Regions from separate parts of the Kurthia sp. 11kri321 genome, predicted to be linked through region 1. Evidence: predicted binding sites of a transcription regulator. Region 1 holds the regulator's gene; the other holds the start of a gene.
What was found. The regulator LexA, encoded in region 1, represses DNA repair genes until DNA is damaged. The targets are predictions, from matches to a motif close to CGAACATATGTTCG.

Region 1 (6,573 bases):
CCGCAAGCAACAAGTAGCAGTGAAGAAGCTGCAAGTAAACTAGCTAGTTTTGTATAAGTTTTCATCGAATCTCCTCCTTTTAATCGTTTATATTCTCTATTAAATTATACCAAATAAAAAGAATACAACTACTACAAATAGCAGCAAAAATTGTTAAGAAGTTTCAATATTTGTTATCTTTTTGTTATATTCATAAAATAAAGAGATAGAATGGTCAAAGTATAAAACCCGAAATTGCAATATATGGCGCAATTTCGGGTTTTAAAATTTATTGTACTTCTTTTAAACGAGGTTCTACAACAGAAGAAGCATCTACTGTTTTTAAGTTTGTAATATATTGAATGAATGCATCTGTATCTAAACCAAGATCATCAATTACTTTTGCTTCTTTAAATGTAGGGAATTGGTCACCGCCACCTACTAAGAAGTCATTGATTACTGCTTTATATGTTTTCGCTTCATCAATCTTTTCGCCATTTACGAATACATCAACTACTGCTTTATCTTTATATGTGTATGTTAAACCAGAAACTTCTAAACCATATCCACCTGTAAATTGATTATTAATTGCAGATTTAACTTGAGCGCCTGTTAATTCAACGATTTTTAAAATGTTACCGAAAGGTTGAACGCCTTGTGCAGCGCCACGTGAAATTACAAATGAATCGCCAGAAGCAGTTGCATCTAAGTCAGAGCGAACGCCACCAGAGTTTGTGAAAGCAAAGTCAACTGAAGCATCTTTTGCTTTTGCAAATGCTAACTGTCCATCTGTTACAAGATTCCCTACAGGTGAGCCGCCTAGTGGGTAGGCTACACGTTCACGTGAGATTTTTGCTGCATTCATATTTGCGATTGGTTGGTCCATCACTTTCCCAACAATACCTTTTGCTTCTTGAATAATACCATTTACTTTTTTAGATACTTTATTTTTCATAATTGTTGTTTCTGTTTGTGTGTAGTTATATTTAATTTTAGCTGCTGGTGTCTTCATAAAGTCTTTTGTTTTTGAACTTAGTGTACCTGTTACAACTGAATAAGCAGATGCATAGTTATAGGCTTCAACTACACGAACACCTTTGTACGTTCCGTTAGCATAGCCATGATTATGACCAGCAAAAACAACATCAATTGAGTTCGATGGATCAAGTTTGTTTGCTGTTTTTAACATATCAATTACATCGCCTGTTAAACGTGAATTTTCTTGTGTTTCAATAGAAGAATTTGCTTCTTTATCGACTTCGACAGACGAGTGAGCGACAACGGCGATTGCTTTTACGCCTTGTTTACGTAATTCTTTTGTATATTTTGCAACAGCTTGACCAGGGTCCACTACATCAATATCTTTTGTATGTTGTGCTAAAACGACTTCTTTAATACGTGGTGTTACAATGCCGATGAAGCCGACTTTTACACCGCCGATTGTTTTAACTGTATAAGGTTTGAAGCCTTTAACTAATTTTTTTGTCTTTTTATCAACTACATTTGCTGAAAGAATCTCCATTTTAGAAGTTGTTTGTTTATAATCTTTTACGAATTCATAGTTTTGTGTTACACCTTTGATGGGTTTTTTACCTTTCCAAATACGTTGGAATTCGTCTAAACCTTCATCGAATTCATGGTTTCCAAGTGCCCCAATCGAGAAATTCATTGCATTTAAAATATTCATTGTTGGTTCATCTTGTAAAAGACTTGAGATAGCAGGAGAGCCACCTACTGTATCACCAGCATGAATTGAAAGTGAATTAGAAGTTGTTGATTTCAACTTATTTGCTTTTGCAAAAGCAGCTTTTTCTTGCTCAAAGTTATACGCTAAAGAAGCCATCCCACCGACTGGCGTACCTACACTATCTTTTTTGTTATTCCCGTCAATATAACCATGTAAGTCGTTCATACTTAAAAGTTGTACAGGGATTTTTTTCTCTACTACTTTTTTACTTGTTGTTTTAGCTGTTGCATTGATTCCTGCACCGAAAGAAAATGGTACGGCAGTTAGTAATGCAGCAACGCTTAATGAAGTAATAATCTTCGATTTAAACATCATTTCGCCACCCCTTAAAATAGAATTGTTTCCTCCTAAATATAAGAATTACATCCTGAAATAGCAATATATTATTGAATTATTCTATTTAACAGAAAATAAAGATTATTTAGATATTGTCATAAAAATACAATAAGTATAAATTGAAAATAATCTAAAAGTAATAAGTCAGACATTAGACGTTAGTCATTTGAACATCTACTAGCAAGTGATTAATTAAGAAGTCTATAGTAAAAAAATAAATTTAAACAAAATAAAAAAACTAGTAATGAATGTGGAAAAACACATCCTTTACTAGTTGAAATGTATTTAAAATGAATGAATATTTCTGTATAGCCCGACTACTTTACCTAAAATCGATACATTTTGAACAATAATTGGTTCCATTGAAGAATTCTCAGGTTGCAAACGGAAATAGCCGTCTTCTTTATAGAAACGTTTTACCGTTGCTTCGTCGTCTTCAGTCATTGCCACAACGATCTCACCGTTATTTGCAGAAGACTGTTGTTTCACAATGACATAGTCGCCATCTAGAATACCTGCTTCAATCATCGACTCACCCATAATTTCTAGCATAAAAATATGGTCATCAGATGTACCATATGTATGTGGAATTGGGAAGTACTCTTCAATATTTTCAATTGCTGTGATGGGCATACCTGCTGTTACTTTACCAAGAAGTGGAACATGCATCACACCTTGTTTTGTAGCCGTAGTCGATTCAAAGGGATTTAAAATTTCAATTGCACGAGGTTTCGTTTTATCACGACGGATATAACCCTTACTTTCTAAACGTTCTAAATGCCCATGTACAGTTGAACTGGAAGCTAATCCAACAGCCAATCCAATCTCACGCACAGAAGGCGGATAACCCTTACTTTGTACCTCATCTTTAATAAAATTTAAAATCGCTTCTTGACGCTTTGAAAGTTTTGTTTTTTTCAATGCAGTATTCACAACCTTCACCTCAACTTCCTACTATATTTTGTATTTTGAGTATAACATCGTAGAAAATCAAATGCAAACAATTGTTCTGAAAAAACCGTTGACAAAAACAAGTGTTCGAGTTTATGATGGGAACAAACATTCTAGTAAAAAGTTGGAAGGGGAAATTCAGATGAAGTGGATCAAAAATAATGTGATGGTGATTTGTTTTTCGGTAGTTGTATTATTGTTTGTTGGTAATGTTGTGCGTGATACAATAGCGAAGACGCATGTAACTGAAATTCGAATTACAGAAGGTGATACATTATGGTCTTTAGCTCAAAAATATAGCGGAGATATGAAACCACAAAAATGGATGAACCAAGTTATTAATGAAAACAATTTAGTTGATGGGCAAATTATGGCGGGAGAGAAATTAACCGTACCGATTACCAATCATGAATTACAACAAATAGAATTAGCGAGTGATCAATAATGAAATCAAAAAAAGCTGTGGCTTACTGTCGCGTAAGTACAGAAAAAGAAACACAAGACCAGTCTTTAGAGAGACAAAGAATTGAATTAACTGCCTATGCTAAAGAAAAAGGGTACACATTAGATTGTATTTTTGAAGACCGCCATAGTGGTTATGATATTGAGCGTGAAGGATTATTAGAATTGTTAGATTTCTTAAAACAATATCCGCAATCTGCTCTATTTATTCAAGATGAGACACGTATTGGACGTGGGAATGGTCGAATGGCTGTTTTACATCTTTTACAAAAATACGATACAACGATTTATTCTATGTCATCAGATGGTGAAATGAAATTAAACGATATGGATTCGATGTTACTGGAGATTTTAGCAATTGTAGAGGAGTACCAACGCAAAATACATAATGCAAAAATCAAACGAGGGATGCGTCGTGCTGTTGAAAATGGCTATCGTCCAGAATTAAATATTAGTAATCGTGGTAATCCAGAAGGACGCGAAAGAATTGATGTGCCACTTGACCAGATTGTTGCATTAAGAAAAAAAGGGCTTACTTATGAAGAAATAGCTGCTACGTTAAAGATTGCCGGTTTTCATGTGAGTAAAGCAACTGTGCATCGTCGTTATACAGAGTATGTGCAAGAACAACAAAATCAATAGAATTTTTTCTTTAAAATGTCTTTTTAAGTCTTTAAATCGTTATTTTTAAGCTTTTTTCAGGATTTTTGAGCTGAATACTTGCTAAATTGCTGTATTTTTCATACCTTTAATGTAGTGACTAGGTCGAAAGGATGAAAATTATGCTATCAAAAGAAAAACTAGCGCGTATTAGTGAATTATCAAAAAAGAAAAAAGCAGGTACATTAACTGTTGAAGAAGCAAAAGAACAGACGGCACTGCGCCAAGAATATTTAGATACATTCCGTAAAACAATGCGTAATACGATCGAAAACGTTCGTATTTTCGATCCAAATGGTGAAGAAGTAACGCCAGATAAAATTCGTGAAAAGCAAAAAACAAACGGACGTCTAAATTAACAAGTAAAAACGCACACAATTATGACGAAAATCCACAATTGTGTGCGTTTTTTCATGGATAATCGTCTAACGTCAATTATAACCATTGTTTTATAGTCGATTCTTGACTAAACTAGAGATAGTAATACATTTTGTATAGAAGAAAGGATGTCAACTTTAATGACGCAACAAGCAGATCAGTTAGCAATTAATGCGATTCGTACTTTATCAATTGATGCAATTGAAAAAGCAAATTCAGGACACCCAGGTTTACCAATGGGCGCAGCACCAATGGCGTACACGCTATGGACAAAACAACTACAACATAATCCTCAAAATCCATCATGGTTCAACCGTGATCGTTTTATCCTTTCAGCGGGTCATGGCTCAATGCTTTTATATAGCCTACTTCACTTAGGTGGTTACGGCTTACCAATGGAAGAAATTAAAAACTTCCGTCAATGGGGTTCTTTGACACCAGGTCACCCTGAATTTGGACATACAGTCGGTGTAGAAGCTACTACAGGTCCATTAGGTCAAGGTATTTCAATGGCAGTAGGTATGGCAATGGCTGAATCTCATTTAGCAGCAGTATATAACAAACCAGAACACAATATTATCAATCACTATACATACGTGTTATGTGGTGATGGTGATTTAATGGAAGGTGTTTCTGCCGAAGCTGCGTCATTAGCAGGTCATCTACAATTAGAAAAATTAATCGTATTATACGATAGTAACGATATTTCATTAGATGGTGATTTAAACAAATCATTCTCAGATGATACAGCTGCACGTTATAAATCATATGGTTGGAACTACTTATTAGTAGAAGACGGTACAGATGTGGCAGCAATCAATCAAGCAATCGAAAATGCAAAAACATCAAATAAACCAACATTAATTGAGATTAAAACAATTATTGGTCATGGTTCACCGAATAAATCGGGTAAATCAGATTCTCACGGTGCACCATTAGGTACAGAAGAAGTTGCATTAACAAAAGCGAATTACGACTGGACATATGAGCCATTCGAAATTCCAGAAGAAGTATATGAAACATTCAAGGAAGCAGCTGAAACACATGGTGTAAAAGCAGAAGCAGCTTGGAATGATGCGTTTGCAGCATATAAAGTAGAATTCCCAGAATTAGCAGCTCAATTAGAGAAAGCAATCAAAGGTGAATTCCCTGAAAACTTCGATGCAGAATTCCCAGTATATGAAGCAGGTAAATCAGTTGCGACACGTTCATCTTCTGGTGATATGATTAATGCAATTGCTAAAACTGTTCCTTCATTCTTCGGTGGTAGTGCCGATTTAGCTGGTTCAAACAAAACAACAATCAAAGGTGCTGGTGATTTCTCAGCACATGACCGCGCTGGTCGTAACATTTGGTTTGGTGTACGTGAATTTGCAATGGGCGCAGCATTAAACGGTATGGCACTTCATGGTGGATTGAACGTCTTCGGTGGTACGTTCTTCGTATTCTCTGATTATGTACGTCCAGCAGTTCGTCTGTCTGCATTAATGGGATTACCTGTAACATATGTATTCACACATGACTCAGTAGCTGTTGGTGAAGATGGTCCAACACACGAACCAATCGAGCATTTAGCCGCTTTACGTGCAATGCCGAATTTATCAGTAATTCGTCCAGCAGATGCAAATGAATCAGTAGCAGCTTGGAAGTTAGCATTAACTTCTAAAAACCGTCCAACTGCACTTGTTTTATCACGTCAAAACCTACCTGTTCTTGATGTAGATCAAACTGTATTACATGCAGGTGTTGAAAAAGGTGCTTACGTTGTAGCGAAAGCTTCAAAAGAAGTAGCAGATGCATTATTAATCGCAACAGGTTCAGAAGTGCAACTAGCAGTAGCTGCAAAAGAAGCATTAGCAAAAGAAGGTATTGAAGTATCTGTTATCTCAATGCCTGATACAGCACGCTTTGATGAGCAAGATGCTGCATACAAAGAATCTGTATTACCAAAAGCAGTAACAAAACGACTTGCAATCGAAATGGCTTCATCATTCGGTTGGCATAAATATACTGGTTTCGAAGGTGATGTTCTTGCAATCGATACATTCGGCGCAAGTGCA
Region 2 (6,573 bases), 480 kb from region 1:
CCATCTTTCGTCACCGAAACGATGACATCTTCTGATGGAATTAATACATCCATGTTCAGTTTAATCTCTGCAATTTCTTCTTGAATAAGTGAACGACGATCTTCTTTAAAACGTTTACGAATATCAAGTAATTCTTTTTTCAAGACAGCCACAAGTGTTTTTTCATCTTGTAAAATGCCTTCTAATTCCGCAATGGTCGCATTCAATGTCGCTTCTTCTTCACGTAATTCCGTAATATCCGTATTCGTTAAACGATACAGTTGCAGCGATACAATTGCTTCTGCTTGTACTTCTGTAAAGTCGAATTTCGTCTCTAAATTGTTTTTTGCATCTTTTTTATCTTTTGATGCACGAATCGCTTGAATAACTTCGTCTAAAATCGATAGTGCCTTCATCAGACCTTCTACAATATGTAGACGCGCGTGTGCTTTTCGTAAATCGAATTGGCTACGTTTCGTAATAATCTCTTTTTGGTGCTTGATATACGCATCTAACATCATCGGTAATGTCATCATCGTTGGACGACGGTCATGAATTGCAATCATGTTAAAGTTATAAGCTACTTGTAAATCCGTATTTTTAAAGAGATATTGTAAAATCGGTTCTGCTGGAATGTCACGACGCATCTCGATAACGATTCGCAAACCTTGACGATCCGATTCATCACGTACTTCTGCAATACCTTCTAAGCGCTTATCGACACGTAACTCATCTATTTTTTTCACAAGATTGGCTTTATTTACGTCGTATGGAATTTCATCAACGACAATTTGCTCTTTTGAACCTTTTAATGTTTCAATGCGTGTTTTGGCACGTACAACAATTTTACCACGACCTGTTTCATACGCTTTTTTAATCCCTGCCACACCTTGAATAATCCCACCTGTTGGAAAGTCAGGACCTGAAATAACTTTCATCAGTTCATCTACTGTGGCATTTTGATTTTTCAATCGCATGAGTACTGCATCAATCACTTCATGCAGTGCATGCGGTGGAATATCTGTCGCATAACCTGCCGAAATCCCTGTCGAACCGTTTACTAATAAGTTTGGGAAGCGCGCTGGTAATACAGTTGGCTCCATATCTTGGTCATCAAAGTTTGGAATGAAATCAACCGTCTCTTTTTGAAGATCGCGCAACATTTCACCTGCAATACTTGATAAACGTGCTTCTGTATAACGCATCGCAGCAGGTGAGTCCCCGTCTAACGAACCGTTATTCCCGTGCATCTCAACGAGTGGATGACGTGATTTCCAATCTTGTGATAGACGAACCATCGCTTCATAAACAGAACTATCGCCATGTGGGTGATAATTCGCAATTACATTCCCTACTGTTTTAGCAGATTTACGGAATGGTTTATCATGCGTATTATGATCCATAAACATCGCATATAAAATACGACGTTGTACAGGCTTCAATCCGTCACGAGCATCTGGTAATGCACGATCTTGAATAATATATTTACTATAACGACCAAATCGGTCACCAATAACCTCTTCTAAAGGCAGATCTTGAAATTGCTCTTTCTCTGTCATTTACAGATCCCCCTGCTCTTCATTTTTCTCGATAAATTCACTTTCTAAAATGTTGTCATCTTCTTCTAATCCGAAGTCAACATGTGTTTCAATCCAATTACGACGTGGCTCTACTTTATCGCCCATTAATGTCGCAACACCGCGCTCTGCACGTTCTAAATCGTTAATTTTCACACGAATTAATGTACGTGTTTCAGGATTCATCGTCGTATCCCATAACTGGTCAGCATTCATCTCACCAAGACCTTTATAGCGTTGTAAAACATAGCCTTTTCCGACTTTTTGAATTGCTTGATTTAATTCACGTTCTGTCCATGCATATTCAATGACTTCTTTACGTCCTGTACCTTTAGATACTTTATAAAGCGGTGGTAGAGCGATATAGACCTTCCCTGCTTCCACAAGTGGTCGCATGTAACGGAAGAAGAATGTTAATAATAATACTTGGATGTGCGCACCATCTGTATCGGCATCGGTCATAATGATGACTTTATCATACGCTGCATCTTCTACATTAAAGTCTGCACCAACACCCGCACCAACTGCATGAATGATCGTCGCAATTTCTTCGTTCTTCATAATGTCTTGTAATTTTGCTTTTTCAGTATTAATGACTTTACCGCGAAGTGGCAAAATCGCTTGGAATGAGCGGTCGCGCCCTTGTTTTGCTGAGCCACCCGCTGAATCTCCTTCGACTAAATACAGTTCATTTTTCGCCGCATTTTTTGATTGTGCTGGCGTTAACTTACCTGATAATAGCGTCGATTGCTTTTTATTCTTTTTGCCATTACGTGCATCTTCTCTCGCCTTACGTGCTGCTTCACGTACTTGTTGTGCGCGAATCGCTTTACGCACAAGCGATGTACTAAGCTCTGCATTTTCTTCTAGCATGTACATTAATTGTGTCGAGACGACTTGATCAACTGCACTACGCGCTTCGCTTGTACCTAGTTTTCCTTTTGTTTGTCCTTCAAACTGTAGTAAGCCTTCTGGGATTCGAACGGAAACAATCGCAGCTAGTCCTTCACGAATATCCGAGCCTTCTAGGTTCTTATCTTTTTCTTTTAATAAGCCTACTTTACGTGCATATTCGTTAAAAGCGCGCGTTAAAGCAGCTTTCGCACCTGTTTCGTGTGTACCACCATCACGTGTACGCACATTATTTACGAAAGATAGAATGGTTTCTGAATAACCGTCATTGTATTGGAACGCAAACTCCACTTCAATTTGGTCTTGTGTACCTTCTACATATTTGACTGGGTGTAGCACATCTTTTTCATCATTTAAATAGGCTACGAATGCTTCAATCCCGTTCTCATAATGATACACTTCATGTTTTTCTGTATTTTCATCAATTAATTCGATTTTTAACCCTTTTAATAAGAAAGCCGATTCACGTAATCGTTCTGCTAATGTATCGAAATTATATTTTGTAACGGAGAAAATCGTTGGATCCGGCTTAAAATGAACCAGTGTTCCTGTCTCTTTCGTTTTGCCTAGCTGTTCTAGCGTCGTGACAGGCGTTCCACCGTTTTCAAAACGCATTTGATACTTAGTACCTTCTCGGTAAATTGTTACTTCTAAAAACGACGACAGCGCGTTTACAACGGATGAACCTACACCATGTAGTCCTCCTGAAGTTTTGTAGCCACCTTGACCGAATTTACCACCTGCATGAAGTACAGTAAAGATAACCTCTGGTGTAGGCTTCCCTGTTTTGTGCATACCTGTAGGCATACCTCGACCGAAGTCGCGTACGCTGATGGATTGATCTTCATGTAGTGTGACGATAATGTGGTTACCGAAGCCTGCTAGCGCTTCATCAACTGCGTTATCGACGATTTCGTAAACGAGATGATGTAAACCTCTACTATCCGTCGACCCTATGTACATCCCTGGTCTTTTTCTTACTGCTTCAAGACCTTCAAGTACTTGAATATCATCTTCATTATAAGACGATAGTGTATTATTTTTCGTCAAAAAAAATCCTCTCCTAACACGAACATCTGTTTCGCTTTATTTAAGTCTAGTATGAACTTAGCGTTTCTGTCAACAGCATACAGGCTATATATCAGGCTTGATTATACACTAAATCATTGAATTTACAAATATAGCTAGCTACTGTTCAACGTTTTTTTACATAGCCTTCTTATTATAAGAGTAAATTTTGCTTTGTGGCAAACAGTTACTGTATTTTTATTGCGAAATAAACGATTTCAGCATAAACTGAAAACACCTACATTGTCTTATTGTTCCAAAAGCGTAAGCATGATAAAATATTATGACAATATATTAGTACCTGTAACTAAGAGAAAAAGAAGGAGCATTCAGATATGAATACCGCAATCGTCATTATTCTAGCCTATTTAATTGGCTCCATCCCATCTGGTCTATGGATTGGTCAACTGTTCTATAAAACGGACATTCGACAACATGGTAGTGGGAATCTAGGTGCTACAAACACATTTCGCGTACTCGGTAAAAAAGCCGGTGCTGTTGTCACAGTCATGGATATCTTAAAAGGAACGCTCGCTACGTTATTACCCACGTTTGCGATTCTTTCAAACAGTCATGTTCATCCGCTTGTAGCTGGTGTCATCGCTGTTGTCGGTCATATGTTCCCAATCTTCGCGAAATTCCGCGGAGGTAAAGCTGTCGCAACATCTGCGGGTGTGCTACTTGGTTATCACTGGCCCATCTTCGTCATTTTATTAATTGCTTTCTTACTTTGTTTAAAAGCATTTAAAATGGTGAGTCTTGCTTCGATGTTCGCCGCAGTCGTTGCATTCATTTATGGATTAACGTATGCTGTACTCGACCAAGAATATTTACTATTCGCTGTTGTCACAGCTCTTGCAACATTCGTTATTTATCGTCATCGCGCAAACATAAAACGTATCAAAGAGGGTACAGAACCTAAAGTAACGTGGATTTAAAATCAAAAGGAGTGTGCATGTATATGGAAATTTTGATTACAGATGAAGCAATCAAGTGGTTTCAAAAAGAGATGGACTTAGAGCCAGGCGCACATATTCGCTTCTTTGCTCGCTATGGTGGCTCAAATCCCTTCCATGAAGGTTATTCCATCGGCATGAATACAGATACACCGATTGACGCTGCTGTTGTCACTGAACAAGGCGGTTACCGCTTCTTCATCGAAACAGATGATCTCTGGTTCTTTGACGGACATGATTTTAAAGTAAAAGTCGACAATGACTTAGACGAACTATTATACGAATATGTTGACTAGAAGAATGGGTGCATACCCATTCTTTTTTGTTTGGGATTGGGACATTCGGGGGCGGAAATGGGGCATTCGCTGCTCGGTTCGGGACATTCGAGGGCGAAAATGGGTCACTCGCCCGAAAGACTAAATTGCTCCCTTTTTGTACTTTCTTCAAGACTTTTGAGTAATTCAATAGAACTTGATTTGACTAGGCTGGTGTGAATTCGAACATTCGACCCGCATTTTGGGAGATTCGATGAAGCTGTTGGGTCACTCGCTGCTCGGTTCGGGACATTCACTCGTCCAAACGGGACATTCGAGGGCGAAAATGGGTCACTCACCCAAAAGACTAAATTGCTCCCTTTTTGTACTTTCTTCAAGGCTTTTGAGTAATCAAAAGGACTTCAATCGACTAGTATAGTGTGAATTCGAACATTCGACCCGCATTTTGGGACATTCGATGAAGCTGTTGGGTCACTCGCTGCTCGGTTCGGGACATTCACTCGTCCAAACGGGACATTCGAGGGCGAAAATGGGTCACTCACCCAAAAGACTAAGTTGCTCCCTTTTTGTACTTTCTTCAAGGCTTTTGAGTAATCAAAAGGACTTCAATTGACTAGGATAGTGTGAATTCGAACATTCGACCCGCATTTTGGGACATTCGATGAAGTGTTTGGGTCACTCTCAGCTTGATTCGGGACATTCGAGGGCGAAAACGGGTCACTCACCCTACTACTTCATATAAAAAAACCAGAATGCGTTCATTCTGGTTTTTCTTCTGCGATTTCTAAGTAGCGTTCGTACCATGCTTTGTCGATTTTCATCATAGAAATTGGGCGGAAAGAGTCTTTTTTAACAACGATATGTTCTGTTGTTGCTGTTGCAGCAACTGTTCCATCTTCATGGAGTATCTCGTAACCGTAGACTGTACGTAAACGGTCCTGTGTTTTTACCCATGTGCGAATTTTAGCAGGCTTACCATAGCGCAGTGCAGCCTTGTAGGAAATGTTTACGTTCATAACAGGTGAAACATAGCCTGCGTCCTCTAACTCTGTTACAGAGAAGCCTAGGTCCTTAATTAGCTGTGTTCTGCCCATCTCTAGCCAGATGACATAGTTTGCGTGGTAGACAACACCCATTTGATCCGTTTCTGCGTAACGAATTTCAATCTCTTTTTCACTTATATACATGCTTTCTTCACCTCATGTAATAGTATATCAAAAAAATGGTTACGTTGTCGGCATAAAAAAAGACCTACCCGTTAAGGTAGATCTTTTCTCGGTTACGCAACATTATTTTGCAAGTTTGTTACGTAATACCATTTGTAGGATACCACCGTTACGGTAGTAATCTACTTCAACTTCTGAATCGAAGCGAGCTAGAGCTTGGAATTCTTTCACAGTACCGTCAGCTGCAGTAGCAGTTACAGTTAACATATCTTTTGGTTTTACACCTTCAGCGATATTTACTGAGAAGATTTCTTCACCAGTTAAGCCAAGTGTTTCAGCTGATTCGCCTGGAGCGAATTGAAGCGGAAGAACACCCATCATAACTAGGTTAGAACGGTGAATACGTTCGTATGATTCAGCGATAACTGTTTTAACACCTAAAAGGTTTGTACCTTTAGCTGCCCAGTCACGTGAAGAACCCATACCGTAATCTTTACCAGCTAATACTACTAAGCCAGTGTTGTTTTCAGCATATTTCATTGCTGCATCGTAAATGTACTCAACTTCACCTGTTGGCCAGTAAGTAGTGAAACCACCTTCTGTACCTGGAGCGATTTGGTTACGGATACGGATGTTAGCG

Region 2: a site for LexA is predicted at 3,538-3,551, ahead of parE (DNA topoisomerase IV subunit B). Genes of this name have one in related genera too.

What each region holds. Positions count from the first base shown of each region.
Region 1 covers NZ_CP013217.1:1,967,199-1,973,771, reverse strand. Annotated here, with positions in the region: gene ASO14_RS10035 (YjgB family protein) at 1-65, opposite strand, end outside; gene ASO14_RS10030 (bifunctional metallophosphatase/5'-nucleotidase) at 269-2,041, opposite strand; gene lexA (transcriptional repressor LexA) at 2,348-2,995, opposite strand; gene yneA (cell division suppressor protein YneA) at 3,156-3,458, shown strand; gene ASO14_RS10015 (YneB family resolvase-like protein) at 3,458-4,117, shown strand; gene ASO14_RS10010 (DUF896 domain-containing protein) at 4,258-4,494, shown strand; gene tkt (transketolase) at 4,654-6,573, shown strand, end outside.
Region 2 covers NZ_CP013217.1:1,482,858-1,489,430, forward strand. Annotated here, with positions in the region: gene parC (DNA topoisomerase IV subunit A) at 1-1,538, opposite strand, end outside; gene parE (DNA topoisomerase IV subunit B) at 1,539-3,518, opposite strand; gene plsY (glycerol-3-phosphate 1-O-acyltransferase PlsY) at 3,872-4,474, shown strand; gene ASO14_RS07670 (HesB/YadR/YfhF family protein) at 4,498-4,788, shown strand; gene ASO14_RS07675 (acyl-CoA thioesterase) at 5,526-5,954, opposite strand; gene acnA (aconitate hydratase AcnA) at 6,057-6,573, opposite strand, start outside.